DNA from 3 places in the Streptomyces sp. NPDC001852 genome. Region 3 is predicted to be linked to each of the others. Evidence: riboswitches for the same ligand, from Rfam matches in the RefSeq annotation. Region 3 holds a riboswitch; each other region holds the start of a gene.
The links. A riboswitch is a leader RNA that binds a small molecule or an ion and turns the genes downstream of it on or off. The one in region 3 is predicted to bind cobalamin.
Positions count from the first base shown of each region.

Region 1: linked by a shared signal. The riboswitch ahead of ACFYZB_RS14775 (ribonucleoside-diphosphate reductase subunit alpha) and the one ahead of ACFYZB_RS26655 (HoxN/HupN/NixA family nickel/cobalt transporter) in region 3 are both predicted to bind cobalamin.
Region 2: linked by a shared signal. The riboswitch ahead of ACFYZB_RS04955 (cobalamin biosynthesis protein) and the one ahead of ACFYZB_RS26655 (HoxN/HupN/NixA family nickel/cobalt transporter) in region 3 are both predicted to bind cobalamin.

Region 1 is NZ_JBIATN010000007.1:188,121-198,309, forward strand. Features, by position in the region: gene mctP (monocarboxylate uptake permease MctP) at 1-952, shown strand, start outside; gene ACFYZB_RS14770 (GNAT family N-acetyltransferase) at 1,027-1,533, shown strand; cobalamin riboswitch at 1,556-1,726, shown strand; gene ACFYZB_RS14775 (ribonucleoside-diphosphate reductase subunit alpha) at 1,852-4,236, shown strand; gene ACFYZB_RS14780 (ribonucleotide-diphosphate reductase subunit beta) at 4,236-5,246, shown strand; gene ACFYZB_RS14785 (cytochrome P450) at 5,325-6,704, opposite strand; gene cyc1 (epi-isozizaene synthase) at 6,701-7,786, opposite strand; gene def (peptide deformylase) at 8,076-8,726, opposite strand; gene ACFYZB_RS14800 (hypothetical protein) at 8,800-9,780, opposite strand; gene ACFYZB_RS14805 (HD domain-containing protein) at 9,881-10,189, opposite strand, start outside.
Region 2 is NZ_JBIATN010000002.1:471,103-481,291, reverse strand. Features, by position in the region: gene ACFYZB_RS04970 (lysozyme) at 101-853, shown strand; gene ACFYZB_RS04965 (anion permease) at 1,000-2,256, shown strand; gene ACFYZB_RS04960 (hypothetical protein) at 2,289-2,516, shown strand; cobalamin riboswitch at 2,660-2,802, shown strand; gene ACFYZB_RS04955 (cobalamin biosynthesis protein) at 2,908-3,873, shown strand; gene ACFYZB_RS04950 (cobyric acid synthase) at 3,870-5,378, shown strand; gene cobN (cobaltochelatase subunit CobN) at 5,375-9,028, shown strand; gene ACFYZB_RS04940 (putative cobaltochelatase) at 9,025-10,189, shown strand, end outside.
Region 3 is NZ_JBIATN010000015.1:265,024-275,212, reverse strand. Features, by position in the region: gene ACFYZB_RS26675 (hypothetical protein) at 1-283, opposite strand, end outside; gene ACFYZB_RS26670 (hypothetical protein) at 412-585, opposite strand; gene ACFYZB_RS26665 (hypothetical protein) at 582-959, opposite strand; gene ACFYZB_RS26660 (ArsR/SmtB family transcription factor) at 1,315-1,695, opposite strand; cobalamin riboswitch at 1,775-1,965, shown strand; gene ACFYZB_RS26655 (HoxN/HupN/NixA family nickel/cobalt transporter) at 1,992-3,101, shown strand; gene ACFYZB_RS26650 (hypothetical protein) at 3,128-3,277, opposite strand; gene ACFYZB_RS26645 (NAD(P)-dependent alcohol dehydrogenase) at 3,626-4,732, opposite strand; gene ACFYZB_RS26640 (aldehyde dehydrogenase family protein) at 4,758-6,215, opposite strand; gene ACFYZB_RS26635 (MarR family transcriptional regulator) at 6,322-6,750, shown strand; gene ACFYZB_RS26630 (hypothetical protein) at 6,714-7,106, opposite strand; gene ACFYZB_RS26625 (NAD-dependent epimerase/dehydratase family protein) at 7,464-8,324, shown strand; gene ACFYZB_RS26620 (LysR family transcriptional regulator) at 8,439-9,335, shown strand; gene ACFYZB_RS26615 (GH92 family glycosyl hydrolase) at 9,463-10,189, opposite strand, start outside.

The DNA of each region.
Region 1 (10,189 bases), on a different contig from region 3:
CTTCGCCAAGGCGGCCCATGCGTTCAGCCACGTCAACCCGGCCACGGGCAAGCCCCGCGGGGCGCTCGTGCCGCCGGCGGCCGGCCAGTGGACGTACGCCACCCTGGCCCTGGGTTCCGCCCTCGCGCTCTTCATGTACCCGCACTCGATCACCGCGACCCTGTCCTCCAAGAGCCGTGAGGTGATCCGCCGCAACACCACGATCCTGCCGCTGTACTCCCTGATGCTCGGCCTGCTGGCCCTGCTGGGCTTCATGGCGATCGCGGCCGGGGTCAAGGTCACCAACGGCCAGCTGGCCATCCCGCAGCTGTTCGAGAACATGTTCCCCGACTGGTTCGCGGGCGTGGCCTTCGCGGCGATCGGCATCGGCGCGTTGGTCCCGGCGGCGATCATGTCGATCGCGGCGGCGAACCTCTTCACCCGCAACATCTACAAGGACTTCATCAAGCCGGACGCGACGCCGAAGCAGGAGGCCCAGGTCTCCAAGATCGTGTCGCTGCTGGTGAAGGTCGGCGCGCTGGTCTTCGTCCTCACCATGGACAAGACGGTCGCGATCAACTTCCAGCTGCTGGGCGGCATCTGGATCCTGCAGACCTTCCCGGCCCTGGTCGGCGGCCTGTTCACCCGTTGGTTCCACCGCTGGGCCCTGCTCGCGGGCTGGGCGGTGGGCATGGCGTACGGCACGGTCGCCGCGTACGGTGTCGCCTCCCCGACCCAGAAGCACTTCGGCGGCTCGGCCAAGGAGATCCCCGGCATCGGCGAGATCGGCTACATCGGCCTCACCGCGTTCGTCCTCAACGTCGTGGTCACCGTGGCCCTCACCCTCGTCCTCAGGGCCGTGAAGGCCCCCGAGGGCGTCGACGAGACCAGCCCGGAGGACTACACGGCGGACGCGGGTGACCCCGGCGTCCAGGTGGAACTGCCGCCGGCGACGGCGGGCGCCGGTCACTGAGCGACCGCCGTACGACGGGCCGCCGGAGGAAATCCGGCGGCCCGTCGTCGTACCGCTCCGGCAGACTCGGTGCCATGGACATCGTGATCCGGCAGGCAACCCCCGAAGAGTACGACGCCCTCGGCGAGATCACCGCCCGGGCGTACCTGGACGACGGACTCCTCGACTTCGGGGAGAGTGACTGGTACCTGGGCGAACTGAGAGACGTCGCCAAGCGGGCGGCCGCGGCACAGGTACTCGTGGCCGTCCGCGACGGCACCCTCCTCGGCGGAGTCACCTTCGTGCCGTCCCCGGGCCCCATGGCCGACGTCGCCCGGCCCGGAGAGGCCGAGATCCGCATGCTGGCGGTCGCGCACGCGGGCCGGGGGCAGGGTGCCGGCGAGGCCCTCGTCCGGGCCTGCATCGACCGCGCACGGGCCACGGGGGGCTGCACGGCCCTCGTCCTGTCCACCCAGCGCACCATGCACGCCGCCCACCGCATCTACGAGCGCCTGGGATTCGTCCGCGTCCCCGAACGCGACTGGACCCCGCTGCCGGAACTCGACGACATCACTCTCCTCACCTACGAGTTGACGCTGTGACACCGCCACGACACAACATCTGGGGGTGACACGACAGCCCGGCACTAGATGTATGCTCATCCTCGCTGTCGCCGCAGGGGAATCCGGTGCGAATCCGGAACTGTCCCGCAACGGTGTACTTGTGCATGTCTGTTCCCGGAAACGCCGTGCACAGGAGTCAGTCCGAGGACCTGCCGGCAGCGTGCGCCCGGCCGTCCGGTCCGGGTGACTTCCGACGTCCGGGCCTCGTGGAATGGGCCGGTGGACGCGACGCCGTGTGCGTTCGTGGCTGCCCCCTGTCTCCGCAGGGCCCCCGTGCCGAGCGAGGGAGAGCCCCACGTGACCATCGCGCCAGCAGACCCGGCTTCAGCCGACGGCGTTTCAGCCACCGGCCTGGAGACCGACGGTCCCGGTACCGCGCTGCTGCGGACCCTGACCGAGCTGACCGCCGACCTCCCCGACGCCGACCCCGGCCGGGTCGCCGCCGCCGCGCTGCGCGGCCGGTCGGCGAAGGCCGACGAGGCGGAGTTGCGCGAGCTGGCCACGGAGGCCGCGGCCGGGCTCATCTCCGAGGACCCCGCCTACTCCCGGCTGGCCGCCCGGCTGCTGACCCTCTCCATCCGCGCCGAGGCCGCCTCGCAGGGCGTGACGTCCTTCACCGGGTCCGTGGCCGTGGGGCACCGCGAGGGGCTCATCGCCGACCGCACCGCCGAGTTCGTACGGCTGCACGCCGAGCGGCTCGACGCACTGGTCGACCGCCGGGCCGACGACCGCTTCGGCTACTTCGGCCTGCGCACCCTGCACAGCCGCTACCTCCTCCGGCACCCGATCACCCGCAAGGTCATCGAGACGCCCCAGCACTTCATGCTGCGGGTAGCGAGCGGCCTGGCCGAGGACGACACGCCCCGTTCCGTGGACGAAGTGGCCGCGCTCTACGGGCTCATGAGCCGGCTCGACTACCTCCCGTCCTCCCCCACGCTCTTCAACTCCGGCACGCGGCACCCGCAGATGTCGTCCTGCTACCTCCTCGACTCCCCGCTGGACGAGCTGGACTCCATCTACGACCGCTACCACCAGGTGGCCCGGCTCTCCAAGCACGCCGGCGGCATCGGTCTGTCGTACTCCCGGATCCGCAGCCGCGGTTCGCTGATCCGCGGCACCAACGGGCACTCCAACGGCATCGTGCCGTTCCTGAAGACCCTGGACGCCTCGGTGGCCGCGGTGAACCAGGGCGGCCGGCGCAAGGGCGCCGCGGCCGTCTACCTGGAGACCTGGCACTCCGACATCGAGGAGTTCCTGGAGCTGCGGGACAACACCGGCGAGGACGCCCGCCGTACGCACAACCTGAACCTCGCGCACTGGGTCCCGGACGAGTTCATGCGCCGGGTCAACGCCGACGAGCAGTGGTCGCTGTTCTCCCCGGCGGACGTGCCGGAGCTGGTCGACCTGTGGGGCGAGGAGTTCGACGCCGCCTACCGCAAGGCCGAGGCGGCGGGCCTGGCGAAGAAGACCATGCCGGCCCGGGAGCTGTACGGCCGGATGATGCGCACCCTCGCGCAGACCGGCAACGGCTGGATGACCTTCAAGGACGCGGCCAACCGCACCGCCAACCAGACGGCCCTGCCGGGGCACGTCGTCCACTCCTCCAACCTCTGCACGGAGATCCTGGAGGTCACGGACGACGGGGAGACCGCGGTCTGCAACCTGGGATCCGTCAACCTCGGCGCCTTTGTCGACCTGGCGACCGGGGACATCGACTGGGCACGGCTGGACGAGACCGTCCGCACCGCCGTCACCTTCCTCGACCGCGTGGTCGACATCAACTTCTATCCGACCGAGCAGGCGGGACGGTCGAACGCCAAGTGGCGCCCCGTGGGCCTCGGCGCGATGGGTCTGCAGGACGTCTTCTTCAAGCTGCGCCTGCCCTTCGACTCGCCTCAGGCCAAGGCCCTGTCCACCCGGATCGCCGAGCGGATCATGCTCGCCGCGTACGAGGCCTCCGCCGACCTCGCCGAGCGCAGCGGCCCGCTGCCGGCCTGGGAGAAGACCCGTACGGCCCGGGGCGTGCTGCATCCCGACCACTACGGCGTCGAGCCGACCTGGCCGGAGCGCTGGGCGGCGCTGCGGAGCCGTATCGCCGAGGTCGGCCTGCGCAACTCCCTGCTGCTGGCCATCGCGCCGACCGCCACCATCGCCTCCATCGCGGGCGTGTACGAGTGCATCGAGCCGCAGGTGTCGAACCTGTTCAAGCGCGAGACGCTGTCCGGTGAGTTCCTCCAGGTCAACTCCTACCTGGTGCAGGACCTGAAGGACCTCGGGGTGTGGGACGCCCGTACCCGTGAGGCGCTGCGCGACTCCAACGGCTCGGTGCAGGGCTTCGCGTGGATCCCCGAGGACGTGCGCGCGCTGTACCGCACGGCGTGGGAGATCCCGCAGCGCGGCCTGATCGACATGGCCGCCGCCCGCACCCCGTTCCTGGACCAGGCGCAGTCCCTGAACCTGTTCATGGAGACCCCGACCATCGGCAAGCTCTCCTCGATGTACGCGTACGCCTGGAAGTCCGGGCTCAAGACGACGTACTACCTGCGCTCCCGCCCGGCGACCCGCATCGCCCGCGCGGCCCGGGCGCAGACCCCCGCCACCATCCCCGTCCAGCAGGTCGCCGACCCCGACGCGGTCGCCTGCTCCCTGGAAAACCCCGAGTCCTGCGAGGCCTGCCAGTGATGTCCCGTAATGCCAACCTTCTCGACCCGGGCTTCGAGCTGACCCTGCGTCCCATGCGCTACCCGGACTTCTACGAGCGCTACCGGGACGCGATCAAGAACACCTGGACCGTGGAGGAGGTCGACCTCCACTCGGACGTCGCCGACCTCGCGAAGCTGACGCCCGAGGAGCAGCACCTCATCGGCCGTCTGGTCGCCTTCTTCGCGACCGGTGACTCGATCGTCGCCAACAACCTGGTGCTGACGCTGTACAAGCACATCAACTCCCCCGAGGCGCGGCTCTACCTGAGCCGTCAGCTCTTCGAGGAGGCCGTGCACGTCCAGTTCTATCTGACGCTGCTGGACACCTACCTCCCCGACCCGGAGGACCGCGCGGCGGCGTTCGCGGCGGTGGAGAACATCCCCTCCATCCGCGAGAAGGCGCAGTTCTGCTTCAGGTGGATCAACGAGGTGGAGAAGCTGGAGCGGCTGGAGACGAAGGCCGACCGCCGGCGCTTCCTGCTCAACCTGATCTGCTTCGCCGCCTGCATCGAGGGCCTGTTCTTCTACGGCGCCTTCGCCTACGTCTACTGGTTCCGCAGCCGGGGCCTGCTGCACGGCCTCGCCACCGGCACCAACTGGGTGTTCCGCGACGAGACGATGCACATGTCCTTCGCCTTCGACGTGGTCGACACCGTCCGCAAGGAGGAGCCGGAGCTGTTCGACGACGAGCTGGGGCAGCAGGTCACCGACATGCTGAAGGAGGCCGTCGAGGCCGAGCTGCAGTTCGCGCGTGACCTGTGCGGTGACGGCCTGCCGGGCATGAACACCGAGTCCATGCGGCAGTACCTGGAGTGCGTCGCCGACCAGCGCCTCGTCCGCCTCGGTTTCGCGCCGGTGTACGGCTCGGAGAACCCCTTCTCCTTCATGGAGCTGCAGGGCGTCCAGGAACTGACGAACTTCTTCGAGCGCCGCCCGTCGGCGTACCAGGTCGCGGTCGAAGGCACCGTCGACCTGGACGAGGACTTCTGAGCACCTGACGTCCAGCACCTGCCGGCGCGCGTTCCGGGGGCCGCAGAGCCTCCTGAGCGCGCGCCGGTACCAGGTGGGCTACCAGGGCATCGGCCGCAGCAGCAGGTTGTGGGGGCGGAGCGTGATGCCCACACGGGTGGTGTCGTTCGACCCCGCGACCTGCTCGAAGCGGTACTTCGCCGAGATCGCCGCCGTGATCAGGCTCAGCTGGGTCATGGAGAAGTGGTCGCTGGGGCACTTGCGGTTGCCGACACTGAAGGGGCTCATGGCGTACTTCGGCACCTCCTTGGCCCGCTCCGGCAGCCACCGGTCCGGGTCGAAGTCGAGGTGGCGGTCGTAGGAGCGGGCGTCGCGCTGGATCGCGTACGGGCTGTAGACGATGTCCGCCCCGGCCGGAATGCGATAGTCACCGAGCGCGGTGTCGGTCACCGCGCGCCGCGTCAGAATCCATACGGCCGGCCTGAGCCGCATGGCCTCGACGACGACATTGTTGGTGTGCGTGAGTGCGCGGACGTGTGGGAATCCGACGGGTCGGCCACCGGTCACGGATTCGACCTCGGTCCGTACCTTCTCGGCGTGTTCCGGATGTTCCGCGAGGACCTGGAGCAGCCACATGATCGTGGACGCCACTGTTTCGCTGCCGGGGGTCAGTATCGCGACGACCTGATCGTGGATCTCCTGTTCCCCGATGGGGTCGCCATTGTCGTCCTTTGCCTCCAGCAATGCGGTCAGCAAATCGTCCGGCTTTTGACCAGATGCCCTCCGCTCGGCGACGATCTCGTCCACCAGCAGATGCAAATCGGCCAGCGCCCGGTTGAATTCGCGGTTGGCCGGGAACGGCAGCCGGTACAGCGGACCGAGCGGGACGACCATCCGCCGGTACATGCCGCGGAAGACGGTGGCGAGGTCGACGCTGAGCCGCTCGGCGCGCTCGTCCATGTACTCGCCGCGCAGCAGGCAGCGGGCGGCGATGCGGACGGCCACCCGGAAGGACTCCGAGGTGCAGTCGACGGTCTCGCCGGGCCGCCAGCGCTCGGTCAGCGCGTGCGCCTCCTCCTCCATGACCGGCCCGTAGTTCGGGATCGCGTCCAGCCGGAACGCGGGCTGGATGGTGCGCCGTTGACGCCGGTGCCGGGGGCCGTTGGCGGTGGCCACGCCCTCCTTGCCGAGCAGCCCTTCGAGGGACTCCCACAGGGGTCCGTCGATCTTGAAGTCGGGGTTGAGCGCGAGCGCGCCGGTGAGCTCCGGGGTGGTGACGGCGTACACCGTCTTGGGGCCGAGCCTGAGGCGTACGACGTCGCCGTGCTCACGGAGCCGGGACATGAAGGCGAGCGGGTCGCGGACCAGCTTCAGGCCGTGCCCGAGGCCCGGGACGGCGCCCCCGGCCAGGGGCGGCTCACGCAGTTCGGTCGCCTCGCCGGCCCCGGGGGTCACGGGCTTCACAGACTCGACGGTCATTTCTCACCTGCCGCTTCGTTGGTGACGTACGGGGGCGTGGACCGGTCGTCCCAGGTGTCGACCATGTACCGGCCGGACTCGTGGTGGAACCAGTAGACGGAGCTGAACCAGTTCCGCATATTGCCGACACAGGCGCGCACCGCGGCGCTCAGCTCCTTTCCGTGGACCGTGCCGTCGGCAAGGCCGTCGGCGAACCGCAAGGCCTCCTGCTCGGCCTCGACGAATTCGCTGATGCAGTTCTCGACGCGCCGCCTGACTTCGTCCACCGATTCCTCGAGAGTCAGTCCCTCATGGGTGATGAGACTGATTCCGAGATTGTGGACCTCGTCGCCCGCTATTTCCTTCGGCAGCGAGCAGAGGTCGTTGTACCAGGCGGCGAATTCCTGGCTGAGCAGGGCGGCCCGGCGATAGGCCTGGTTCTTCCGCACGGAATCCGGGAGTTCACGCCCGGCGCTCGGCTCCAGCAGGTCCGTCCATATCCAGTGGGCGAAGGTGTGCCGGCGCAGGGCGAGGTATTCCTCGACGCCGGGTATGTATCCCGTGGTGCGGTTGCGGAACTCGCGGTCGTAGGCCTCGACGACCGCGTGGAAGTGCCGGGCGAACCGCTGGTTCCAGGTGCGCGGCAGGAAGTCGTAGAGCCGCAGCACGCTGTCCGCGAACCCGGCGACCAGCGGGTCCGGGTGGTGCAGATGGTGCCGGGGTGCGTCGAGGGCCGCGTGCAGGCGGTACCTCAGCCGCCGCCAGTCCCCCGCCCGGCCGTGCACGACACAGCGGTCGTGCCGGTCGTCCCAGACGAAGAACCACGCGCTGTAGTCGGCGATGGCCTGTAGGACCTCGTCGGGGGCGCCGAGGTAGTACCCCGCCATGAGGTCGGTGTAGCACAGTCCGTCGGCATATTCCTGCACCTTGTCCGCCGGCATGAGCCGCTTTTCGAGCAGCCACAGCCGCGTCCTCGCCTGTAGTCGCGGCCAATACGGGTGCAGTTGCCGAGGAAAGGCGGACTCGATCACCGGAAGTGCCAGTGAGGGTGGTACTACGATCGCCGTCGGCGTCGCTGTGGTGCTGTGTGGGAAAGCATGCACGTACAAACCCCTCTCCGCCGCCAGGAGCGCACACCCTCCCGTCGTGCCGGGCGTGCGCCGTTGCGTATCCCCGCACTTACATTCAGCACCACAACTGACCGTCATGGGAACGGATTTGCTTCACTCACCACCCCGAGATGCCGAGAATCCCCCCATGTGTGACCGATTAGGGATCATTAAGAGGGTGGAAGCGATCGGTTGTACGACGCACGGACGAGCGAGGCCGGTCGCACGAAGGGCGCCCGACCGCGGGTGATCCCGGCCGGGCGCCCCAACGTCCCAGTGACGGCTAGTCGTTGGCGACCACCGGATAACGTGGCTCGTTCTCGGCCATCTGCCGCAGGGCGTCCTTGCGGTCCCGCTTGGACAGCCGGTCGATGTACAGGTAGCCGTAGAGGTGGTCGGTCTCGTGCTGCAAACACCGTGCGAAGTAGCCGGTGCCGCGGACCCTGACCGGGTTGCCCTGCTCGTCCTGGCCGGTCACCTCGGCGTAGTCGGGCCGGGCGAGCGGCGCGTACGCCGTCGGCACGGACAGGCAGCCCTCGTTGCTGTCGTCCAGCCGGCGCCGGTCGGCCGGCAGCTCGACCAGCTTCGGGTTGCACACCACACCGGTGTGCCGGACGCCCTCGTCGTCCGGGCAGTCGTAGACGAAGACCTTCAGGTCGACACCGATCTGGTTGGCGGCCAGGCCCACGCCCTCGGCGGTGCGCTGGCTGGCGAACATGTCGGCGACGAGCTGCTGCAGCTCCTCGCCGAACTCGGTGACGTCCTTGCACTCCTTGTGCAGCACCGGGTTGCCGACGACCGTGATCGGCCGCGAGGTCCCGCGCTCGCGCCAGGCCTTCTCGCGCTCCTCGCAGTCCTCCGTGTCGACGACGTACCCCTCGTCGTCGACGGGGAGCACGCCCGCGTGCTGCTGATCGGTGTCCTGCTGCGCCATGACCGCCGTACGCCTTCCTGCAAACCTGGGAAAAGTCTCGGGTACAGCCTAAAGGCGGCTGGTCACCGGCGGCTCAGCAAACCTCTTCGAGATCCCGCCAGTCCCGCGAATCCGGGCTGTCCGCGACCCACCCGTCCAGCAGCCCCCGCACCAGCGAAGCCGGCGCGGCCACCCCGCACTCCCGCTCCGGCACCCACAGCTGCCCGTCCGTCCGGTGCCCCAGCGGGCCGGGATGACCGGGCTCGCTGTGATCATGCGGGTCCAGGTGGACCCCCTCGCCCTCGTCCGACGGCATCCGCGACTCCGAGCACATCCGGCACAGCAGCCGCACCGAGGAGGACCAGTCCTCCGCGGCGAACCCGGCGTCCGCGGCGAGCTGCTCCAGCGCGTCCCGGTCCGCCTCCGTGGCCGCCTCCAGCAGGACCACCCAGGTCGGCACGGGTGAGGGCGCCCACAGCTCGATCTCGTCGAAGACCGGGTAGGCATGGCCGGTGGACGTCGTGCGCTCGCCGTGCGGGACCCCGTCGTGCAGCACGACCTCGCCCCAGCGCCGCCCGGACGAGGGAAGCGGGATGGACAGCACCTCGATCCGTGCCGGGTCCAGCCTGCGGCCCCACACGACCTCGGCCTCGCCCTCCGGGGAGAGCCGTACGGCCGCGCTGCCCAGCTCCATGCCGACCGGTTCCCCGGCCACGGCGGCGCCGCCGGGCACCTTGAGCCCGTACGCCTGCCAGGCGCGGCGGGCCAGCGGCCAGTCCTGCAGCGCGGTCGCGGCGATGCCGACGTTCCACCAGTCGGGCGCCCCGGCCTCCCGGTCCAGCAGGGCCACCGCCCGCAGTCCGGCCGCGCGGGCCTGCTCCCAGTCGTGCCGGAACTTGTGCAGGAGGGCGAGGTTGAACCAGGACTCCGAGAGCCAGGGCTCCAGGTCGGCGGCCCGTGTCAGCAACTCGCCCGCGTCCTCGTACCGGCCGTCACCGATCAGCGTGAACGCGCGGTCGGTGGCCTGCCGCCAGGAGGCGGAGGGCCGGTGCCGTCCCTTGCCGAAGATCCTCACGATTCCCGCCTGCCAGTTCCAGTTCCACACCATGGGCTGGCTTGTGCCCCCGGACACCCTCTCCCTCGCATCCAACCACGTGCGGTGGGAAAGGCGCTCATTACCCATGGGTTACCCAGCCGCGAGCGGGGTCAGACAGTGCCGTGCGTCTCTCGCCCGCCACCGGCGCGCTCTCCCGCCAGGTCCGTGGCCTGGCCAGCACCCGGGCGAGGGACTCCACCACCTGGGGAGCGTAGTCGCCGGCGGTGCCGAGGCGCAGTTCCTCCAGCGCCCGCAGGGGTCCCTCGGGGCCGGCGTCCCGGGCCTTCTCCTCGTAGGCGTTCACGGCCCGGATGATCCGGGCGGCGAGGGGCTGTTCGCGGTAGGGGTCCGCCTGCCGCTCCACCATCACGGCGACGGCCGCGGACAC
Region 2 (10,189 bases), on a different contig from region 3:
GGAATCGCCGCACATGAGGCGCTGATTCGGTGATCGCCGGGCCTTCAATGGGCTGCCTGGCCCGCCGGACGACCTCTCGTCCGCCGACCCGGGGAGACACATGGCCCAGGTACGCACCCCTCTCCGTCGCCGCGCCGGTGTTCTCGTGGCGGCCACGGCGGCGCTCGCCCTCGCGGGCACCGCGCCCGCGGTGGCCGGACCTCTGGCACTGGTTGCGGGCAAGCCCCGGGGACACGACGTCTCCTCGCACCAGAAGCGCGTCGACTGGGCGGCCACCCGGTCCAGGGGCGCGCGGTTCGTATACGTCAAGGCGACCGAGTCCACGGACTACCGCAACCCCTACTTCTCCCAGCAGTACGACGGTGCACGCAAGGCGGGCCTGTACCGGGGCGCGTACCACTTCGCACTGCCGGACAGGTCCTCCGGCGCCCGGCAGGCCGCCTACTTCGTGCGGCACGGCGGGGACTGGCGGGCGGACGGCCGGACGCTGCCGCCAGCGCTCGACATCGAGTACAACCCGTACAGCAAGAGGCACAAGTGCTACGGGCTGGGCAGGAAGCGGATGGTCCGCTGGATCCGGTCCTTCAGCAACGAGGTCGAGCGGGAGACCGGCCGCCGCCCGGTGATCTACACGACGACCCAGTGGTGGCGGCTGTGCACCGGCAACAGCCGTGCGTTCTCGAAGAGCCACGCCCTGTGGATCGCCCGGCACGGCACCTCGCAGCCGGGGAAGCTGCCGGGCGGGTGGCGGTACTGGACGTTCTGGCAGTTCGGCAGCAGGGGCCGGCTGCCGGGTGACCAGGATCTCTTCAACGGCTCCGGGAGCCGGCTGCGGACCTTCGCGCGCGGTTGACAGCCAAGGGACGCCTGGGACGCCGGGGCCGAGCGGAACCGCAATCCCCCTCTACAGACACCCTGGCGCCCGACTCAGTTCATCTTCCGTTCACCCAGGTTGCCTACGGTCGTCCAGCCAATGACCTCGAACGATTGCCTGGGTAAATGGAAAGCTTCTCGCTGATCCTCGCGATAGTGGTGGTAACCGCTCTCGCGTTCGATTTCACGAACGGTTTCCACGACACCGCCAACGCGATGGCCACCACCATCTCCACAGGCGCCCTGAAGCCCAAGATCGCGGTGGTCATGTCCGCCGCCCTGAATCTGGTGGGCGCCTTCCTCTCCGTGGAGGTCGCCAACACGATCTCCAAGGGTCTCGTCGACGAGACCGGCATCCGTCCCGAGGTCATCTTCGCCGCCCTGGTCGGCGCGATCCTCTGGAACCTGCTGACCTGGCTGGTGGGCCTCCCCTCCAGCTCCTCGCACGCCCTGATGGGCGGCCTGATCGGCGCCACCGTCGCCTCCGCCGGCTTCGGCGCCGTGCACGGTGACGTCCTGGTCACCAAGGTGCTGCTCCCGGCGGTCGCCGCGCCGATCGTGGCGGGCCTCGCGTCGATGCTGGCCACCCGGTTCTCCTACGGCATCGGCGGCAAGGCCGAGGGCGAGGCCACCCGCAAGGGCTACCGCGCCGGCCAGATCGCCTCCGCCGGCCTGGTCTCCCTCGCCCACGGCACCAACGACGCGCAGAAGACGATGGGCATCATCACCCTCGCGCTGATCGCGGGCGGCGCCATCGCCCCGGGCTCCAACCCTCCCACCTGGGTCATCCTCTGCGCCGGCCTGGCCATCGCGCTCGGCACCTACATCGGCGGCTGGCGGATCATCCGCACCATGGGCAAGGGCCTGACCGACCTGGAGCCGCGCCAGGGCTTCGCCGCCCAGACCAGCGCCGCGACCGCCATCCTGGCCTCCTCCCACCTGGGCTTCTCCCTCTCCACCACGCATGTCGTCTCCGGCTCCGTGATGGGCGCAGGCCTCGGCCGCAAGGGCGGGGTGGTCCGCTGGTCCACCGCGACCCGCATGGCGATCGCCTGGGTGCTCACCCTTCCGGCCGCCGCGCTGGTCGGCGCGGGCGCCGAGTCCGTCACCGGCCTCGGTGACTGGGGCACCGCGGTGGTCGCCGTCCTCCTGGTCGCCGCGAGCGCCGGGATCTGGAAGATCTCCCGCCGCGAGGTCGTCGACCACACCAACGTGGTGGCCGAGACCGAGGAGCCGGCCGGTGTGGTGACCGCCGCCATCGCCGCGGTGACGCCGCCCCCGGCGGGCACGATCACCGAGGACCTGACGGCCACGATCCTCTCCCCGGCCGCCGCCGAGCCCGCGCCCGCCCCCGAGGCCGCCCCGCCGGCCGCCACCGTCTGACCCGGCCACACCGGTAACCAAGGAAGCAACCCATGAAGATCGACTGGTCGGCCCTCGGCTCCGTCCTCGGCGTCAGCCTCGTGTTCACGGTGGGCCTGGTGGCCCTGTTCACCCTCGGCATCAACGGTCTGGCGCGGCGCGAGAAGGCCGCGGCCCAGGGCGGCTCCGCCACCCTCGCCGTCACCGGCGCCTACGTCTGCTTCGCGGCCTGCGCGGCGGCGGTGGCGTACGGCATCTTCCTCATCGTCTCCAAGTCCTGACCGAGCACCACGAACCAGGCAGCCCGAAGGCTCCCCTCCGTCCGTGACGGAGGGGAGCCTTCTCCTTATGCCCACAGGTCACGGGCGCCCCACGATGTGGGGATCGGCACACTCTCCCCTCGCAGGTCAACGGCAAGTTGACGGCCGTTCGGGGCACGTGGTGGACTGCCCAGGCCATGTACGGCGGCAGGAGAGGAAGCCGGTGCGAATCCGGCGCGGTCCCGCCACTGTCACCGGGGAAAGAACCCCCGGGAGCCAGGAACTCTCACCGCCGAATCTCGTCGAACCAGGGCGCGGACACCCTGAGTGAGGACATCGATCGCCATGCCCGGCTGCCGAAGGACAAGGACCACCACCAGGCCCGCTCCTGTACCCACGGCCGGCTGAGCCGATGGGTGCCGACCGCAGTTACGCGTACGGCGCCGCCGCCGGCCTTCTCGGTGATCTGCTCCTCGGCGATCCGCGCCGCGGGCATCCGGTCGCCGTGTTCGGACGTGCGGCCGCTGCCGTGGACCGCGCGTTGTGGCACGACCACCGCGGCTGGGGCGCCGTGCACACCGCCGTGTGCGCCGGTGGCGCCGTCGCGCTCGGCACGCTGGCCGCACGCGCCGTACGCCCCTCCCCCGCCGCCTCCGTCGCGCTGACCGCCGCCGCCACCTGGGCCGTCGTGGGCGGTACTTCGCTCGCCCGCGAGGCCCGCACGATCGGGCGCGCCCTGGAGTCCGGGGACGTGGAGGCGGCGCGGGCGCGGCTGCCCCATCTGTGCGGCCGGGACCCGCGGGTGCTGGACGCCGACGGGATCGCCCGGGCCGTGGTCGAGTCGGTCGCCGAGAACACCTCCGACGCCGTGGTGGGCGCCCTGGTGTGGGGGGCCGTGGCCGGGGTGCCGGGGCTGCTCGGCTTCCGGGCCGTCAACACCCTGGACGCGATGGTCGGTCACAAGTCCCCCCGCTACCGCCGCTACGGCTGGGCCTCCGCCCGGCTCGACGACCTGGCCGGCTGGCCGGGTGCCCGGCTGACCGCCGTACTCGCCGCCACTGCCGGACCCGACCCGCGCGGTGCCCTGCGCGCCTGGCGGGCCGATGCCCGCAGGCACCCGAGCCCCAACGCCGGGCCCGTGGAGGCCTCGTTCGCCGGCGCGCTCGGCGTCCGCCTGGGCGGCACGCTCTCCTACGGCGGCCGCGTCGAGCACCGGCCCGTGCTCAACGGGGGCACCGGCCGGGCCGTCCGGGTCACCGACATCGACCGGGCCGTACGGCTCTCGCGTCGCGTCGGTCTGCTCGCGCTCGGCGGCACGGTCGCCGCGCGCCTCGTCGCCAGGGGTCTCGTCAAAGGTCTGAAGGGACGTGGGAAGTGAACGGGGGACTCCTCGTCGCCGGAACCACCTCCGACGCCGGCAAGAGCGTCGTGACGGCCGGGATCTGCCGGTGGCTGGTGCGCCAGGGTGTGAAGGTGGCGCCGTTCAAGGCGCAGAACATGTCGCTCAACTCCTTCGTGACCCGCGCGGGCGCGGAGATCGGCCGGGCCCAGGCCATGCAGGCCCAGGCCTGCCGGATCGAGCCGACCGCGCTGATGAACCCGGTGCTGCTCAAGCCGGGCGGCGAACAGAGCAGCCAGGTGGTGCTGCTGGGCAGGCCGGTGGGCGAACTGAGCGCGCGCGGGTACCACGGCGGACGGCAGCAGAAGCTGCTCGGCACGGTGCTGGACTGCCTGGCAGAGTTGCGGGGCACGTATGACGCGGTGATCTGTGAGGGCGCGGGCAGCCCGGCCGAGATCAATCTGCGCCGGACCGACATCGTGAACATGGGCATCGCGCGGGGTGCGCGGCTGCCCGTGCTGGTGGTGGGGGACATCGACCGCGGGGGCGTCTTCGCCTCCTTCTTCGGCACCGTGGCCCTGCTCTCGCCGGAGGACCAGGAGCTGGTCGCCGGGTTCCTGGTGAACAAGTTCCGCGGTGACGTCTCCCTGCTGGAGCCGGGGTTGGACATGCTCCGGGACCTCACCGGGCGGCGGACGTACGGCGTGCTGCCGTTCCGGCACGGGCTCGGCATCGACGAGGAGGACGGACTGCGGGTGTCCCTGCGCGGCACGGTCCGCGAGTCCGCCGTGACCCCGCCCGTCGGCGAGGACGTGCTGCGGGTCGCCGTGTGCGCGATCCCGCTGATGTCCAACTTCACGGACGTGGACGCGCTGGCCGCCGAACCGGGCGTCGTGGTGCGGTTCGTGGACCGTCCGGAGGAACTGGCGGACGCCGACCTTGCGGTGATCCCGGGCACGCGCGGGACCGTACGGGCCCTGGAGTGGCTGCGGGAGCGGGGGCTCGCGGACGCGCTCGTGCGGCGGGCCGCGGAAGGACGCCCGGTCCTCGGCATCTGCGGCGGCTTCCAGATCCTCGGCGAGCACATCGAGGACGAGGTCGAGTCGCGGGCCGGCGCGGTCGACGGCCTCGGCGTGCTGCCCGTACGGGTGCGGTTCGCCCGGGAGAAGACCCTGACCCGGCCGGCCGGCGAGGCCCTCGGCGAGCGGGTCGAAGGGTACGAGATCCACCACGGTGTCGCCGAAGTCACCGGCGGGGAAGCCTTCTTGGACGGCTGCCGGGTCGGCCAGGCCTGGGGCACGCACTGGCACGGCTCGCTGGAGTCGGACGGCTTCCGACGGGCCTTCCTGCGCGAGGTGGCCGCCGCCGCGGGCCGCCGCTTCGTGCCCGCGCCCGACACCTCCTTCGCCGCGCTGCGCGAGGAGCAGCTCGACCGGCTCGGCGACCTGATCGAACAGCACGCGGACACGGACGCGCTGTGGCGGCTCATCGAGTCGGGCGCGCCGCAAGGACTGCCTTTCATCCCACCGGGAGCGCCTGCATGAGCACAGTGTTGTTGTTGTCGACCGCCGACACGGATCTGCTGGCGGCCCGGGCCTCCGGTGCGGAGTACCGCATCGGCAACCCGACGCGGGTGGACGTCGGGCAGGAGCTGCCGGGCCTGATCGAGGGCGCGGACCTCGCCGTCGTACGGCTGCTGGGAGGCAAGCGCGCCTGGGAGGAGGGGCTGGCCGTGCTGCGGGCGTCCGGCGTCCCGACCGTGCTGCTGGGCGGCGAGACCGTCCCCGACGCCGAGCTGATGGCCGAGTCGTCGGTACCGGCCGGTGTGGTGGCGGAGGCACTGAAGTACCTGGTCGAGGGCGGGCCGGCGAACCTGCTGGAGCTGTCCCGGTTCCTGTCGGACACCGTGCTGCTGACCGGCGAGGGCTTCGAGGAGCCGCGGAAGATGCCGGAGTACGGCGTCCACGGCGATCGTGCCCTCGTCGACGGACGCCCGACCGTGGGCGTGCTCTTCTACCGGGCGCACGAGCTCAGCGGCAACACCGCCTTCGTGGACACCCTGTGCGACGCCATCGAGGCGAAGGGCGCCAACGCGCTTCCCGTGTACTGCGGTTCGCTGCGCGGTGCGGACGCCGGCCTCTACGAGCTGCTGGCCAAGGCCGACGCGCTGGTCGCGACCGTGCTGGCGGCCGGCGGCACCCACGCCTCGCAGGCCTCGGCCGGCGGCGACGAGGAGTCCTGGGACATCGGCGCGCTGGCCGATCTCGACATCCCGGTTCTTCAGGGGCTCTGTCTGACCTCGTCGAAGAAGGCCTGGGAGGAGTCCGACGCCGCGCTCTCCCCCATGGACGCGGCGATGCAGGTCGCGATCCCGGAGTTCGACGGCCGGCTGATCACCGTGCCGTTCTCCTTCAAGGAGCAGGGCCCGGACGAGGTCCCGGTGTACGCCGCCGACCCCGAGCGGGCCGCGCGGGTGGCCGGAATCGCCCTGCGGCACGCGCGGTTGAAGCACAAGCCGAACGCCGAGAAGAGGGTCGCGCTGGTCTTCACCGCGTACCCGACCAAGCACTCCCGGGTCGGCAACGCGGTCGGCCTGGACACGCCCGCGTCGGCGGTGCGCGTCCTGGACGCGCTCAGGGAGGCCGGCTACGGCGTCACCGAATACCCCTCCGGCGGCGACGAGTTGATCCACCGGCTGATCGAGGCCGGCGGCCATGACGTGGAGTGGCTGACCGAGGAGCAGCTGGCGGCGGCGCCCGCGCGGGTGCCGCTGGCCGACTACCGGGCCTGGTTCGAGAAGCTGGACCCGGACCTCAAGGGAGCCATGGTGGAGGCGTGGGGCGAGCCGCCGGGCTCGCTGTACGTCGACGGCGACGACATCGTGCTGGCGTCCCTCCCGTTCGGGAACGTCGTCGTCATGATCCAGCCGCCGCGCGGCTTCGGCGAGAACCCGATCGCGATCTACCACGACCCCGACATGCCGCCGTCGCACCACTACATGGCGGCGTACAGGTGGCTGGAGAACAGTTTCGGCGCGGACGCGATCGTGCACATGGGCAAGCACGGCACGATGGAGTGGCTGCCCGGCAAGGGGCTGGGGCTGTCGCGCGGGTGCGCGCCGGACGCCGTGCTCGGCGACCTGCCGCTGGTCTACCCGTTCATCGTCAACGACCCCGGCGAGGGCACCCAGGCCAAGCGGCGCGGGCACGCCACGGTGGTCGACCACCTGGTGCCGCCGATGGCGCGTGCGGACACCTACGGCGACCTGGCCAAGCTGGAACAGCTGCTGGACGAGTACGCGCTCGTCTCCGACCTGGACCCGGCGAAGGCCCCGGCCGTCCGCGCCCAGATCTGGACGCTGGTCAAGGCGGCCGAGCTGCACCACGACCTGCATGTGGACGAGCAGCCGGACGACGAGGCGTTCGACGAGTTCGTCATGCACATCGACGGCTATCTGTGCGAGATCAAGGACGTGCAGATCCGCGACGGCCTGCACATCCTCGGCGGCGGCCCGGTGGGCGAGCCGCGCGTGAACCTGGTGCTGGCGGTGCTGCGGGCGTCCCAGGTGTGGGGCGGGCAGGCGAACGCGCTGCCGGGGCTCAGGGCTTGTCTCGCCGCTCATTTCGGGCTGGCGGAGAAGGAGCTGCTCGCCGAGCCGGGCGCTCCGGTGAAGGTGCCGGTGGAGCTGACGGACCTGGTGGAGGGTCCGGCCCGTACGGCGTCCGACGCGATCGACCTGCTGGAGCAGCTGTGCCGGCGGATCGCGGAGGGCATGGAGGAGCGGGTCTGGGAGCGCGCGGCCGTGCCGGCGGTCCTGGGTGACGCCCTCGGCATCGAACTCCCGGATGCCGTGGCCGTGTTGGAGTTCGCCTGCGACGAGGTCGTGCCGCGGCTCGCCCGCACCACCGACGAGATCGGGCACATCCTGCGGGCCCTGGACGGCGGTTACGTCCCGGCGGGTCCGTCGGGATCGCCGACCCGCGGCCTGGTGAACGTGCTGCCGACCGGCCGGAACTTCTACTCGGTCGACCCCAAGGCGATCCCGTCGAGGCTGAGCTGGGAGGTCGGCCAGTCGCTGGCCGACTCCCTGGTGCAGCGGTATCTGCAGGACACGGGCGAGTACCCGAGGTCCGTCGGCCTGACCGTCTGGGGCACGTCCGCGATGCGCACCCAGGGTGACGACATCGCCGAGATCCTGGCGCTGCTGGGCTGCCGCCCGGTCTGGGACGACGCCTCGCGCCGGGTGACGGGCTTCGAGATCGTGCCCCTGGCGGAGCTGGGCCGGCCGCGCGTCGACGTCACGGTCCGCATCTCCGGCTTCTTCCGGGACGCGTTCCCGCACGTCGTCGGCCTGATCGACGACGCCGTACGGGCAGTGGCCGAGCTGGACGAGCCCGCCGGGAGCAACTTCGTGAAGGCGCACGCGGACGAGGACACCGCCGAGCACGGTGACCGGCGGCGCGCGACGGCCCGGATCTTCGGCTCGAAGCCCGGAGCGTACGGCGCCGGTCTGCTGCCGCTGATCGACGCCCGGAACTGGCGCAGCGACGCGGATCTGGCCGAGGTGTACGCCGTCTGGGGCGGTTACGCCTACGGCCGCGGGCTGGACGGGCGGGCGGCGCGCGGGGACATGGAGACCGCGTTCAAGCGGATCGCGGTCGCCGCGAAGAACGTCGACACCCGTGAGCACGACCTGGTCGACGCCGACGACTACTTCCAGTACCACGGCGGCATGGTGGCGATGGTGCGGCACCTGACCGGCGCCAACCCCGAGGCGTACGTGGGCGACAGCGCCGTACCGGACCAGGTGAGGACGCGCACGCTCGGCGAGGAGACCCACCGGGTCTTCCGGGCCCGGGTGGTCAACCCGCGCTGGATGGCGGCCATGCGCCGGCACGGTTACAAGGGCGCCTTCGAGATGGCGGCCACCGTGGACTACCTGTTCGGGTACGACGCCACCGCCGGCGTGGTCGACGACTGGATGTACGAGAAGCTCAGCGCGGAGTACGTCTTCGACCCGGAGAACCGGGACTTCATGAAGAAGTCCAACCCGTGGGCGCTGCGCGGCATCACCGAGCGGCTGCTGGAGGCGGCGGACCGGGGTCTGTGGGCCGAGCCCGACGCGGACACGCTGGAGCGGCTGCGCGCCACCTACCTTGAGCTGGAAGGCGACTTGGAGGGCGACGACCAGTGACCACCCCCTTCCCCTTTACGGCCGTCGTGGGCCAGGACGACCTGCGGCTCGCGCTGTTGCTGAACGCCGTGTCCCCGGCGGTCGGCGGTGTGCTGGTGCGCGGCGAGAAGGGCACGGCCAAGTCGACGGCGGTGCGCGCCCTTTCGGCGCTGCTGCCCGAGGTGGCCGTCGTCCCCGGCTGCCGGTTCTCCTGCGACCCGGCGGCACCGGATCCGTCGTGCCCGGACGGCCCGCACGAGCCGGGGCCGGGCGCCGGCCGGCCCGCGCGGATGGTCGAGCTGCCCGTCGGCGCCTCCGAGGACCGGCTGGTCGGTGCGCTGGACATCGAGCGGGCGCTCGCGGAGGGCGTGAAGGCGTTCGAGCCGGGCCTGCTGGCCGACGCGCACCGCGGGATCCTGTACGTCGACGAGGTCAACCTGCTCCACGACCACCTGGTCGACCTGCTGCTGGACGCGGCGGCGATGGGCGCCTCGTACGTGGAGCGCGAGGGTGTGTCGGTGCGGCACGCGGCCCGCTTCCTGCTCGTGGGCACCATGAACCCGGAGGAGGGAGAGCTCAGGCCCCAGCTCCTGGACCGGTTCGGGCTCACCGTGGAGGTCGCCGCCTCGCGGGAGCCGGACCAGCGGGTGGAGGTCGTGCGGCGCCGGCTGGCGTACGACGACGACCCGGCCGGCTTCGCCGCGCGGTGGGCCGAGGAGGAGGCCGCCGTACGGCAACGGATCGTCGCGGCACGGGAGTTGCTGCCGCAGGTGCGGCTGGGCGACGGCGCGCTGCGGCAGATCGCGGCGACCTGCGCGGCCTTCGAGGTGGACGGCATGCGGGCCGACATCGTGATGGCGCGTACGGCGACCGCGCTGGCCGCGTGGGCCGGACGGACCGACGTACTCGCCGAGGACGTACGGCAGGCCGCGCTGCTCGCGCTGCCGCACCGCAGGCGCCGTAACCCCTTCGACGCCCCGGGTCTGGACGAGGACAAGCTGGACGAGACGCTGGAGCAGTTCTCCGGTGAGGGTGAGGGTGACGACGATCCCGATCCCGGCCCTGATGGGCCCGGAGGTGGTGGTGGCCGGCCCACGCCCGACTCCGGTCCGCAGGGCGACGGGGACACCGCCGCGCGGCCCGAGTCCGGTGAGGGCGAAAAACCGCAGGCGTCCGGCGCCG
Region 3 (10,189 bases):
GGGCGGGCCTGACGCGGTGCGCGGCGTGCACGATCGCCGTCGTGGAAGCGATCCGGTCCAGTCCGAAGATCGCCAGCACGCAGACGCCCACCCAGACGGACAGGATCGTGAACCCGCTCGCCACTCCGTCGTCGTGCAAGCAGGCCAGCCGGTTGAGCGCCCGAACACCGACACCCGCGGGCATCACCGAGGCAAGAGGTTCCAGCCAGCCGGGCAGGAACGAGGGCGGAAGCACACCGCCGCTGGTCGCGTTCCCGATCACCAGCATGAAGATCGATGCCAACGGCGCACCCGGGGCTCCGAAGACACGGATGGACAGCACGGTTCCGGCCCCCACCGCCGCCATGAGCGTCACGAGGCCGGCGACAGCGACGAACCGCCCCGGTATCGCCTCGTAGATCGAGTCCGCGATCAGGGCCGTGGCGAACCCCCGGCCGGCGAGAAGACGGTCAGACTCAGCAGGCGCTGCGAGAAGGCCAGCCGGGGAGCCACCTGGTACGTCACCTGGCCGAACAGATATCCGGCCAGGATCAGGCCGAACGAGGCGTAGAAGATCGACAGGCCGCGCGTGTCGTCCCTGGTCAAGGGCAGGACGTCCGCGACCCGGACCTTCGATCCGGCCCCTGCGTCACCTGCCCGAGCGGCGCGACCAGCGCCTTCACCGCCAGGCCGTTCGCGCCGGCGTACAGCAGTCGTTGGTCATGGGCCGTATCCACGTACGCCGCGTACACCTTCCGGTGCTCGAGCGCCACCTCGGCCGAGTGCTCGTCCTGGTACCGCTCCACCTGGAACGCGCCCGGCGCGACGCGCTGCAGCTTGACGTCGAACAAGGCCGCGCACCGGTCCGATGGCACGACCGCCACCGGAAGCCGATGGGGCTGGGGCGTGTGGAACGCCGCGAGGAAGACGCTCACGAACGTCAACCCGACCGTGAGCACCACGATCACCGGGTTCAGCACGGCCTTCGCGCCCGTGAAGCCAGGGCCGGCCGGCGCTGCGTCGGTCCCCACGCGGTGAGACCTCAGGTACGGGAAGTTGGGGCCGGGACGCCCCGTCCCACGACGGCTCGTCCACCGCTGGTTCGGCGTGGTCCGAGCCGTCGAGCTCACCCCGGTCGAACTGCCGTGCGGGCTACTGGTGTCCAGGGATCCCCCGGGGCGGTCGAACAGCGCCACCGCGAGTCACATCCGGTGCCTTGGTGTCTCAAGTGTCTACAAACCTCGAACATGAATGGCAAATGCCAAATCCGACATCCTCTCGATCGCCCCGGTAGGATCCGGACCTGCGGACGCGGAACTGCTCGTCCGTCAGTTCCTAAGGGAGAAGGCCGCCCGCTCCCGCCTCTTGGGACCCGCAGTGCTTCAGCAGGGCTGAAATCGAGGCGTCGACGAGGCGGTAGCGCACGATGCGGCCGTCCTTCTCGCCCTCCACGACGCCCGCCGCCCGCAGCAGACGCAGTGCCTGGGACACGGCGGTGTCCCGCATCCCGGTGGCGACGGCCAGGTCGGAGACGGCGATGGGGCTTGCCTCGTGGAGGGCCAGCAGCAGGGACAGGCGCCCGGGGTCGGAGAGCAGAGAGAAGCGGTCGGCCCAGGCGCGTACCCGCTCGGGCTCGCCGACGGCGGTGATGGCGTCGCAGACCCGATGGCCGTCGATGGTCCGCTGCCCGGCACGTTCCGCGGGGACGAGATGCATGCCCCCATCATCGCAGCCGTTGACGCCGAGCAACATACCTGATCAGTTGTGCAGCCTTGCAGCTTCAACCTCCGGCCTTCTAGGGTGGGCAGGCCGTGGTGTTCGGGAAGACCGGTGACAGTCCCTCAGGGACTCAGTCCGGAGCGGCCCTCGCCACTGTGATCGGGGAGCTCCCGCCCCATGCATTGCCACTGGCCTCGCGGCCGGGAAGGCAGGGGCGGGCGCAGTGACCCGTCAGCCAGGAGACCGGCCACGGCACCACGAAGCTGATCCACGAGGTGCTGGAGCGTGACCGTATGACCGTGCCCCAAGGCGTGCCCGAAACCGCCGCCGCCCCTTCCTTCCGCTGGCGGCGTGAGGACACCGTCCGAACCGCCGGCCTCCTGACCGTGATCGTCGCTCTGCACGTGGTCGCCTTCGGAATCCTGTTCCTGCTCGTGGTGCCGCGCCACTACGAGGTCGGCACCAAGGCGTTCGGGGTCGGGCTGGGCATCACGGCCTACACCCTCGGCATGCGGCACGCCTTCGACGCGGACCACATCGCCGCGATCGACAACACCACCCGCAAGCTGATGGCCGACGGCAAGCGGCCGGTGTCGGTGGGCTTCTGGTTCGCGCTCGGGCACTCCAGCGTGGTGGTCGTCATGGCCGCACTGGTCGCCGGAGGCGCCAAGCTCGCGGGCACCCTGATGAACGACGGCTCACGGACCCACCAGGTCCTCGGCACCGTGGGCACCACGGTCTCCGGCGGCTTCCTCTACCTGATCGCCGCCTTGAACCTCGTGGCGCTGTTCGGCATCGTCCGCGTCTTCAGGGCCATGCGGGAAGGGCAGTACGACGAGGCGGAGTTGGAAGCCCACCTCGACTCCCGCGGCTTCATGAACCGCATCCTGGGCCGGCTCACCAAGTCCGTCCGCCGCCCCGGTCAGATGTTCCCGCTCGGCTTCCTCTTCGGCATCGGCTTCGACACCTCCACCGAGGTGCTGCTCCTCGCCCTGGCCGGCAACGGCGCCGCCGCGGGCCTCCCCTGGTACGCGGTCCTGTGCCTGCCCCTCCTCTTCGCCGCCGGTATGAGCCTGTTCGACACCCTCGACGGCACCTTCATGAACTTCGCCTACCAGTGGGCGTTCTCCAACCCGGTACGCAAGGTGTTCTACAACCTCACCATCACCGGCCTTTCCATCGCGGTGGCCTTCTTCGTCGGAACGATCGAGCTGGTCGGGGTGCTGCACGACAAGCTGGGCCTGAGTGATGGCGTCTCCGGCTGGATCGCGGGCCTGAACCTGGACAACGTCGGCTACGTCATCGCCGGCCTCTTCGTGGTCGTCTGGGCCGCGGCCATCGGCTACTGGCGCGTGGCGAAGGTGGAGGAGCGCTGGCGCGCCCGCGCGGCGGACACGGCCTGACGCCACCGCGGCCGTCGCCGCCACGGTCACTCTGCCCCGGCAGGCAGGGCCGGGGCAGAGTGACCGTGGCGAGTGGCCTTGGCCCGGGGCATGAGGGTCCAGGTGGCGTCGGCGCGGCGGAGGGCGGCCGAGTGCCAGGGAGTGGTCCAGGCATCCGGCGCGCCGAGGAGGCGGATGCCGAACTTCGGGGCGCCGACGGGCTGCGGATGGATGGAGAGGCATACGGCGCGTCACGCAGGCCGCGCAGGTCATCCCGCCGACGCTGAGATCGGTCGTCACCGGTGCGATCACCGGTTCCGAGCCCATCAGCGGCCCGCCCCGTGCATGTCCCCCATGCCACCGCTGCCGTCGGGATCGGCGTCGCCCTGGCTCGTGCCGGTGCCGTGCATGCCGGGCGCGACGGGTCCGACCGCGTCTCCAGATCACGTCGTACGGAGTCACTCGGATCGATCCGCGCCGCTTCAGGAGTCGGGGCCGGAGGGACCCGAGTTCCGGACGGGACGTGTGGCGCCCACCACACCCGCTCAGAAAGTGAGCACCGGCTTGATCGTCTTGCCCTCACTCATGTCCCGCACCGCCCGGTCGATGTCCGGGAACGGATACGTACTGATCAGGCGCTCCAGCGGCAGCCGCCCCTCCTTGACCAGTTGGACGAGGGCGGGGACGAAGGTCTGGGTCTCGCTGTCACCCAGGGTGAGACCGGTGATCCGCTTGCCGGGCAGCAACCCGTTGACGTCCAGGGCGACTTCGGTGCCGAAGGGTGGGGCGCCGACGACGACCAGGGTGCCGCGGGCGGCGAGCGCGTCGGCGCCCTGGCGCAGCACGGCGACGTTGCCGGTGGTCTCCACGACACCGTCGGCTCCCTGCCCGTCGGTCAGCGCGGCGAGCGTGTCGCCGAGGTCGGCCTCGGCGGAGTTGACGGTGTGCGTGGCGCCCAACTCCTCGGCCAGAGCGAGCCGTTCGGCGAACCGGTCCACGGCGATGATCCGGGCAGCCGGGGTGAGGGCGGCGGCCATCACCGCGGACAGGCCGACGGCTCCGGCGCCGAGGACGACGAGCGTGCTGCCGGCCCGGGGACCGAGGACGTTCCACACGGCACCGGCCCCGGTCTGCACACCGCAGCCGAGCGGTGCGACCAGGTCGAGCCGCACATCGGGGTCGACCTTCACCAGGCTCCGCCGGTCCACCAACGCGCGTTCGGCGAAGGAGGACTGGCCGAAGAAGTGCCCGCCGAGCGGGCTGCCGTCGCGGCTGATGGTGCTGGTGCCATCGGAGCGTCGTCCGCCGATGAGGTTCCGTGGCAGCCAGGTGGCGCAGTACGCCGGGTGGCCGTCACGGCAGTTGCGGCAGCTGCCGCAGGAGGTGAAGGACAGCACGACGTGGTCGCCGGGTTCGACGCCGGTCACGTCCGGGCCTACGGCCTCCACGACACCGGCTCCTTCGTGGCCGAGCACGCCTGGCAGCGGGAAGGGCAGGCCGCCGCTCGCCACGCCGAGGTCGGTGTGGCACAGGCCGGTGGCGACCATGCGGACGAGGGCCTCCCCCGGTCCCGGGGCGTCGAGTTCGACGTCGCAGAGCGTGAAGGGCGCTCCCCCGGATTCGACCACGGCGGCGCGCGTGATGGTGGTCATGCGGTGAACTCCTTCGGGCAGGCGCTCAGTCGAGCGAGACGACGACGGATTTGACCCGGGTGTAGGCGGCGAGGGCCTCGGGGCCGTACTCGCGGCCGAAGCCCGAGTCCTTGACGCCGCCGAAGGGGACCGCCGGGTCGAGCATGGCCCAGTCGTTGATCCAGACGATGCCCGCCTGCAGCCGCTCGGCGACACGGTGGGCGCGGGTGAGGCCGGTGGTCTGGACGCCTGCGGCGAGGCCGTACGGCGTGGAGTTGGCGAGGGCCACCGCCTCGGCCTCGGAGTCGAAGGGCTGGACCGTGAGGACGGGGCCGAAGATCTCCTCCCGGACGACGCGGGAGTCGTTGGCCAGGCCGGTGATCACGGTGGGCTTGTAGTAGTAGCCGCCGCCCAGGTCGAGCCGTTCGCCGCCGACGACCACCCTGGCGCCCTCCTTGCGGGCCAGTTCGACGTACTCCTCGACCTTCTCCAGGTGCTTGTGGCCCGCCATCGGTCCGACGACGGTGCCCGGATCGCGTGGATCGCCCACGGGCACCTGCGCGACAGCCCCGGCGAGAATGCCGACCAGGGTGTCGTGGACCGGGCGGGCGACCAGCAGTCGAGGTCCGGCCATGCAGAACTGGCCGGTGTTGAAGACGAACGCCTTGATGATCGTGCCGACCGATTTCTCCAGGTCGGCGTCCTCGAAGACGATGTGCGCCGCGTTGCCGCCCAGTTCCATCATGACGGGCTTGAGCCCTTCACCCGCCACGCTCGCCACGTGCCGGCCGACCGCCGTGGATCCGGTGAAGGCGACCTTGTCGATGCCGGGGTTGCGCAGCAGAGCCTCGCCCGCCACCGGACCCGTGCCGGTGACGACGTTGACCACGCCGTCGGGGACGCCCGCCTCCTTCAGCAGGCGGGCCATGCGGAGGGCGCTGAGAGGAGTCTCCTCGGCGGGCTTGTGGACGACGGTGTTGCCGGCCGCGAGGGCCGGTGCGAGCTTCGAACCGGAGAGGATCAGGGGGAAGTTGAAGGGCGTGATGGCGGCGACGACGCCGAGCGGCTCGCGCCTGGTGCAGGCGAAGGCGTTGAGGGGGGTGTCGCGGGTGGCGCCGTCCTGGCTCTGCGCCAGGCAGGCGTAGTACTCGTAGTCGTTGGCCGCGTTCGTCACGTCTACCGCGGTGCACAGGGAGATCGGCTTGCCGACGTCGAGGCTCTCCAGGGCCGCGATCTCCTCGGCGTTCGCCCGGATCAGCTCCGCGACCCGGTGCAGTACGCGCCCGCGCTCGCGCCCGCTCATCCGCGGCCACGGCCCGCAGTCGAAGGCCTCCCTGGCCGCGCGTACGGCGGCGTCGACGTCATCGGCGTCGGCCTCCGCGACGGTCGTGATCACCCGGCCGGTGGACGGGTCGATGACGTCCATGCGGGCGCCGTCCGCGGCTTCGCGCCACTGACCGCCGATGAACAACTGTCCCGGACCAGTGTCGAAGGTGGTGGCCATGACCGACTCCCCAGCATCGTTCGCCAAACGTTCAACCAACAGGTTTCCTGTTGGTTCTGCAGTCTGGATAACGACAGGATTCCTGTCAATGGTCTAGGGTGCACGCATGGTCGGTACACGGACACGCCCGTCGTTGCTCTACATGGTCAAGCAGGTGGAACTCGTCGTGCGCTCGCACCTGGACGAGCTGGTCAAGCCGGCGGGGATCACGGCCCTGCAGTACACGGCCCTCACCGTGCTGGAGCGTCATGACGGGCTGTCCGCGGCCCAGCTCGCCCGGGACTCGTTCGTCACGGCACAGTCCATGGCCGATCTCGTACGGTCCCTGGAGGCGCGGGGGCTCGTACGGCGGGAGCGCAACCCTCGCAACCGCCGCGAACTGCTGATCCTGCTGACCGACGACGGGCGCGAACTGCTCGACCGGTTCGCGGGTCCGGTACGGGATCTGGAGGAGCGGATGATCCGCGACCTCACGCCGCACCAGGCCGACCAGTTCCGTCAGGCGCTGTCCAAGGCGTGGCACGCGCTGTCGTAGATCAGGATGGTGCCGCCTCGCTCGGGACGGCTCGTCAGTGGCGTGTCGGACGACTTGACGAGCGGCGCGTCACGTGAGGGCTCGCGGAACCCGACGCCGTGGAACAGCCCGCGCGCCTTGGGATACCCCCGCGCACCCAGGCAGGCGACCGTCGCACGAGTGGCCCCGGCCGCCCGCGCCCGATGCATCCCGTGCAAGAGCATCGCCCTGCCCAGCCCCGGCTGTTCCTCGGCGGTGAGGTCCCGCTCGTCGGGCTGGGTCCAGTACCCGGTGTCGCCGAGCGAGGCGGGGTCGGTCTCATAACCGTGCGCCGCCCATCGCCGCAGGGCGAACTCATCGGCGGCGCTCGGTATCACGTGCGCTCGAGGCCCGTCGCCGTACCGTCGTACCAGTCGATCACCTCGTCGACCAGTCCGGCGTGCCCGGGACGGACCTGGTACGTCAGGCAGGCGCCGGTGACGTCCTTCACCGAGCCGTCGCTCCGCCTCACCCGGTGCGGAAGACGGGCCCCAGCCCCACCCCACCGGATCCGCCCCGGAGAACCACAGCCGACGCCGCCACCCTGAGCCCTCAGCGGCGTGCCCTACGTGATGCCCGTCGGGTATCAGCGGTGCCGGAAGAGGTCTTGGACGGAGGTCCGTCTCCGGGCGGAGGCTGGTCAGCGAGGTCACCGGCCCACGAAGACCGGGCCACGGAAGACAGGAGCCACACCCATGAAGATCTTCCTCACCGGCGGATCCGGATACATCGGCAAGGCCACGATCAGCGCGCTGGTCCGCCATGGGCACACCGTCGAGGCACTGGCCCGCACCGACCGTGCGGCAGAGGCGGTCAGCGCCCTCGGGGCGACTCCGGTACGCGGCGGACTGGGAGACCTCGGCGTGCTCAACGCGGCGGCGGCCCGAGCCGAGGCGGTCGTGCACCTGGCGCAGGCCGAGAACGGTGTCGAGGACCTCTGGGCGGCCACCGCCATGCAGGACGGCATCGGCGCCGGCACCTATGTGCACACCGGCGGCACCTGGGTCTACGGCGACACGGGCGGGGTCGTCGACGAGACCGCCCCCTGGAACCCGCCGGCCCTGGTGGCCTGGCGCAAGCCCGTCGAGGACGCCGTCCTGCAGCGTGCACAGCGAGGCGGCCGCCCCGTCGTGGTACGGCCCGGCCTGCTGTACGGCGGTGAGAACCGTCTGATCGACATCTTCTACGCCATCCCCGGCAAGGAAAGCGGTGCGATCCCCTGCATCGGCGACGGCACGAACCGCTGGGCGCTGGTGCACATCGACGACATGGCGGAGCTGTATGTCGCCGCGCTCGAGGCGAAGCCCGGTTCGGTGTACGCCGGCGTGGGCGGCGTGAACCCCACCGCAAAGGAGTGCGCGCTGGCCGTCGCCCGCTCCGCCGGCCTCGACGGGAAGCTCGCCTCCCTCACGCTGGAGCAGGCCCGCGAGCAGATGGGCCCGATCGCGGACGCCTTCGCCCTCGACCAGCAGCTCACTCCGGCACGCGCCGAGGCGGAGCTGGGGTGGGCCCCCATGCACACCGACCCGCTGGCCGTGCTCGCCGCCGGTGAGTGAACCAGGCCGGGAAGCAGTGGGCGCCGTCCGTGACGGCGCACCGCACCCGGGGCACAGATCCTTGACCACATGCCTCGGCCTGCGCCTCGGGGAGAAAGTGAGCGATGAGTCCGCGTGGATCTTGACCTGCGAAAGCTCCGGTATTTCGTGGCAGTGGCGGAGGAACTCCACTTCGGACGCGCGGCCGAGCGGCTGCACATCGCCCAGCCCGTCCTGTCCCGGCAGATCCGCAGCCTGGAGGACGACCTGGGCGCCGAGGTCTTCGACCGTGACCGGCGCGGCACGCTGCTGACTCCTGCCGGACAGCAGTTGCTGGAGGACGCCGTCCCGCTGCTCGCCTCGGCCGAGGCGCTGGTCCGACGGGTGAAGGCGGCGGCGCAGGAGACACCCACCCTGACCATCGGCTTCATGCCCGGCATCACGGTCACCCCGGCCATGGTGGTCTTCGCCACGCGTCATCCCGGCGTCAACGTGCGGCTGCTGCGCACCACTTGGGACGATCAGGTGCAGGTGCTGCTGGACGGCCGGGCGGACATCGGCGTCGTACGGCTGCCCATCGAAGGGCACGGCCTTCAGGTGCGGTCGCTCTTCCAGGAGCCCCGGGTCGTCGTGCTGCCGGTGGGGCACCGTCTGGCGGACAGGGCGTCGGTCAGCGTCGGGGACCTCGCCTCCGAGCACCTGCTCCAGGACCCCGACGCCGTTCCCGAGTGGCGTGACGTGGCGCTGGAGTTGCGCGGCAGGAGGCGCCCCGAGGTTCCGGCGATCCACCAGGTGGAGGAGAAGCTGGAGCTGGTGGCGTCGGGAGCCGGCATCTGCGTGCTCCCGCTGTCCACCGCCACCTTCTACACCCGCCCGGACGTCGTTCCGCTGCCCGTGGCGGACATCGGCCCCAACGAGGTGGCCCTGGCCTGGGTGGCGTCCCGCCGCTCCCCTCTCATCCACGACTTCGCCGAGGCCGCGAGGGAGACCCTGACCGGTCCCCGCACGGGGGACCGCCCGTCCGGGCACTGAACCGGGCAGGTCCCGGGCGCTGCGGGAGACCACCACACGCACGCCTTGTCCTGCCCAGAGGGCAGGCCGGTCCCGGGGCTCGCGCTTCCCGGGGACCGGCCCAGCCGTCGTCAGTGTCCGGCGTGTCTCACTGGCCGAAGCCGTAGGCGAACAGATGGTCCGTGCCTGTCGAGCCCGTCACCGGCAGGGTGATCGACGCCACCTGCTTGGATGCGTCGAGCGGGACCTTCGTGGCGAAGACGTAGGTCTTCACGCCGTCCCGGCCCCCGCTACCGGTGTTCCGGTAGCCCGTCGTGACGGCCGTGGTGTCACCCGCGAGCGGCTTGCTCGACCCGCCGTTGAGCGTCCAGTCCGAGAAGCCGACCGTCGCCTTGGAGGTGGTGCCGTCGGTGTAGGTGACGGTCACCGTGCCCGAGACCCCGCTGCCGTCGGTCGGCGCGTTGGCCGCCGCACCCAGCAGGCCCAGTGACGAGCCGGACGTGCCGGCCGGCATCGGGATGGTCTGGCCGGCCATCTCCAGGTTGTCCAGCTGACCGGACGTCACCGTCGGCCAGGTGTAGGAGATGCCGTCCACCGTGACGGCGGAGCCGCTGGTGACGCCGGCCGCCGACACCGCGTTCTGCGAGAACGCCCAACCGTCGCTGTCGAAGCCGCCCGAGAACTTCGTGCCGTCGGGGTAGACGCCTTCGTTGGTGTCGTAGGGCCACAGCTCGCCGGCCTTCGCCACGGCGACGCGAAGGGCGGCGCCGCTCAGTGCCGCCCCGGTGCTGTGGTCGGTGAGCGCGAAGGTGACCGGAAACGTTCCTTCGGCCGCGCCCGCTGTCACGTGGACCTTCGCCTCGGCGCTGCCCGAG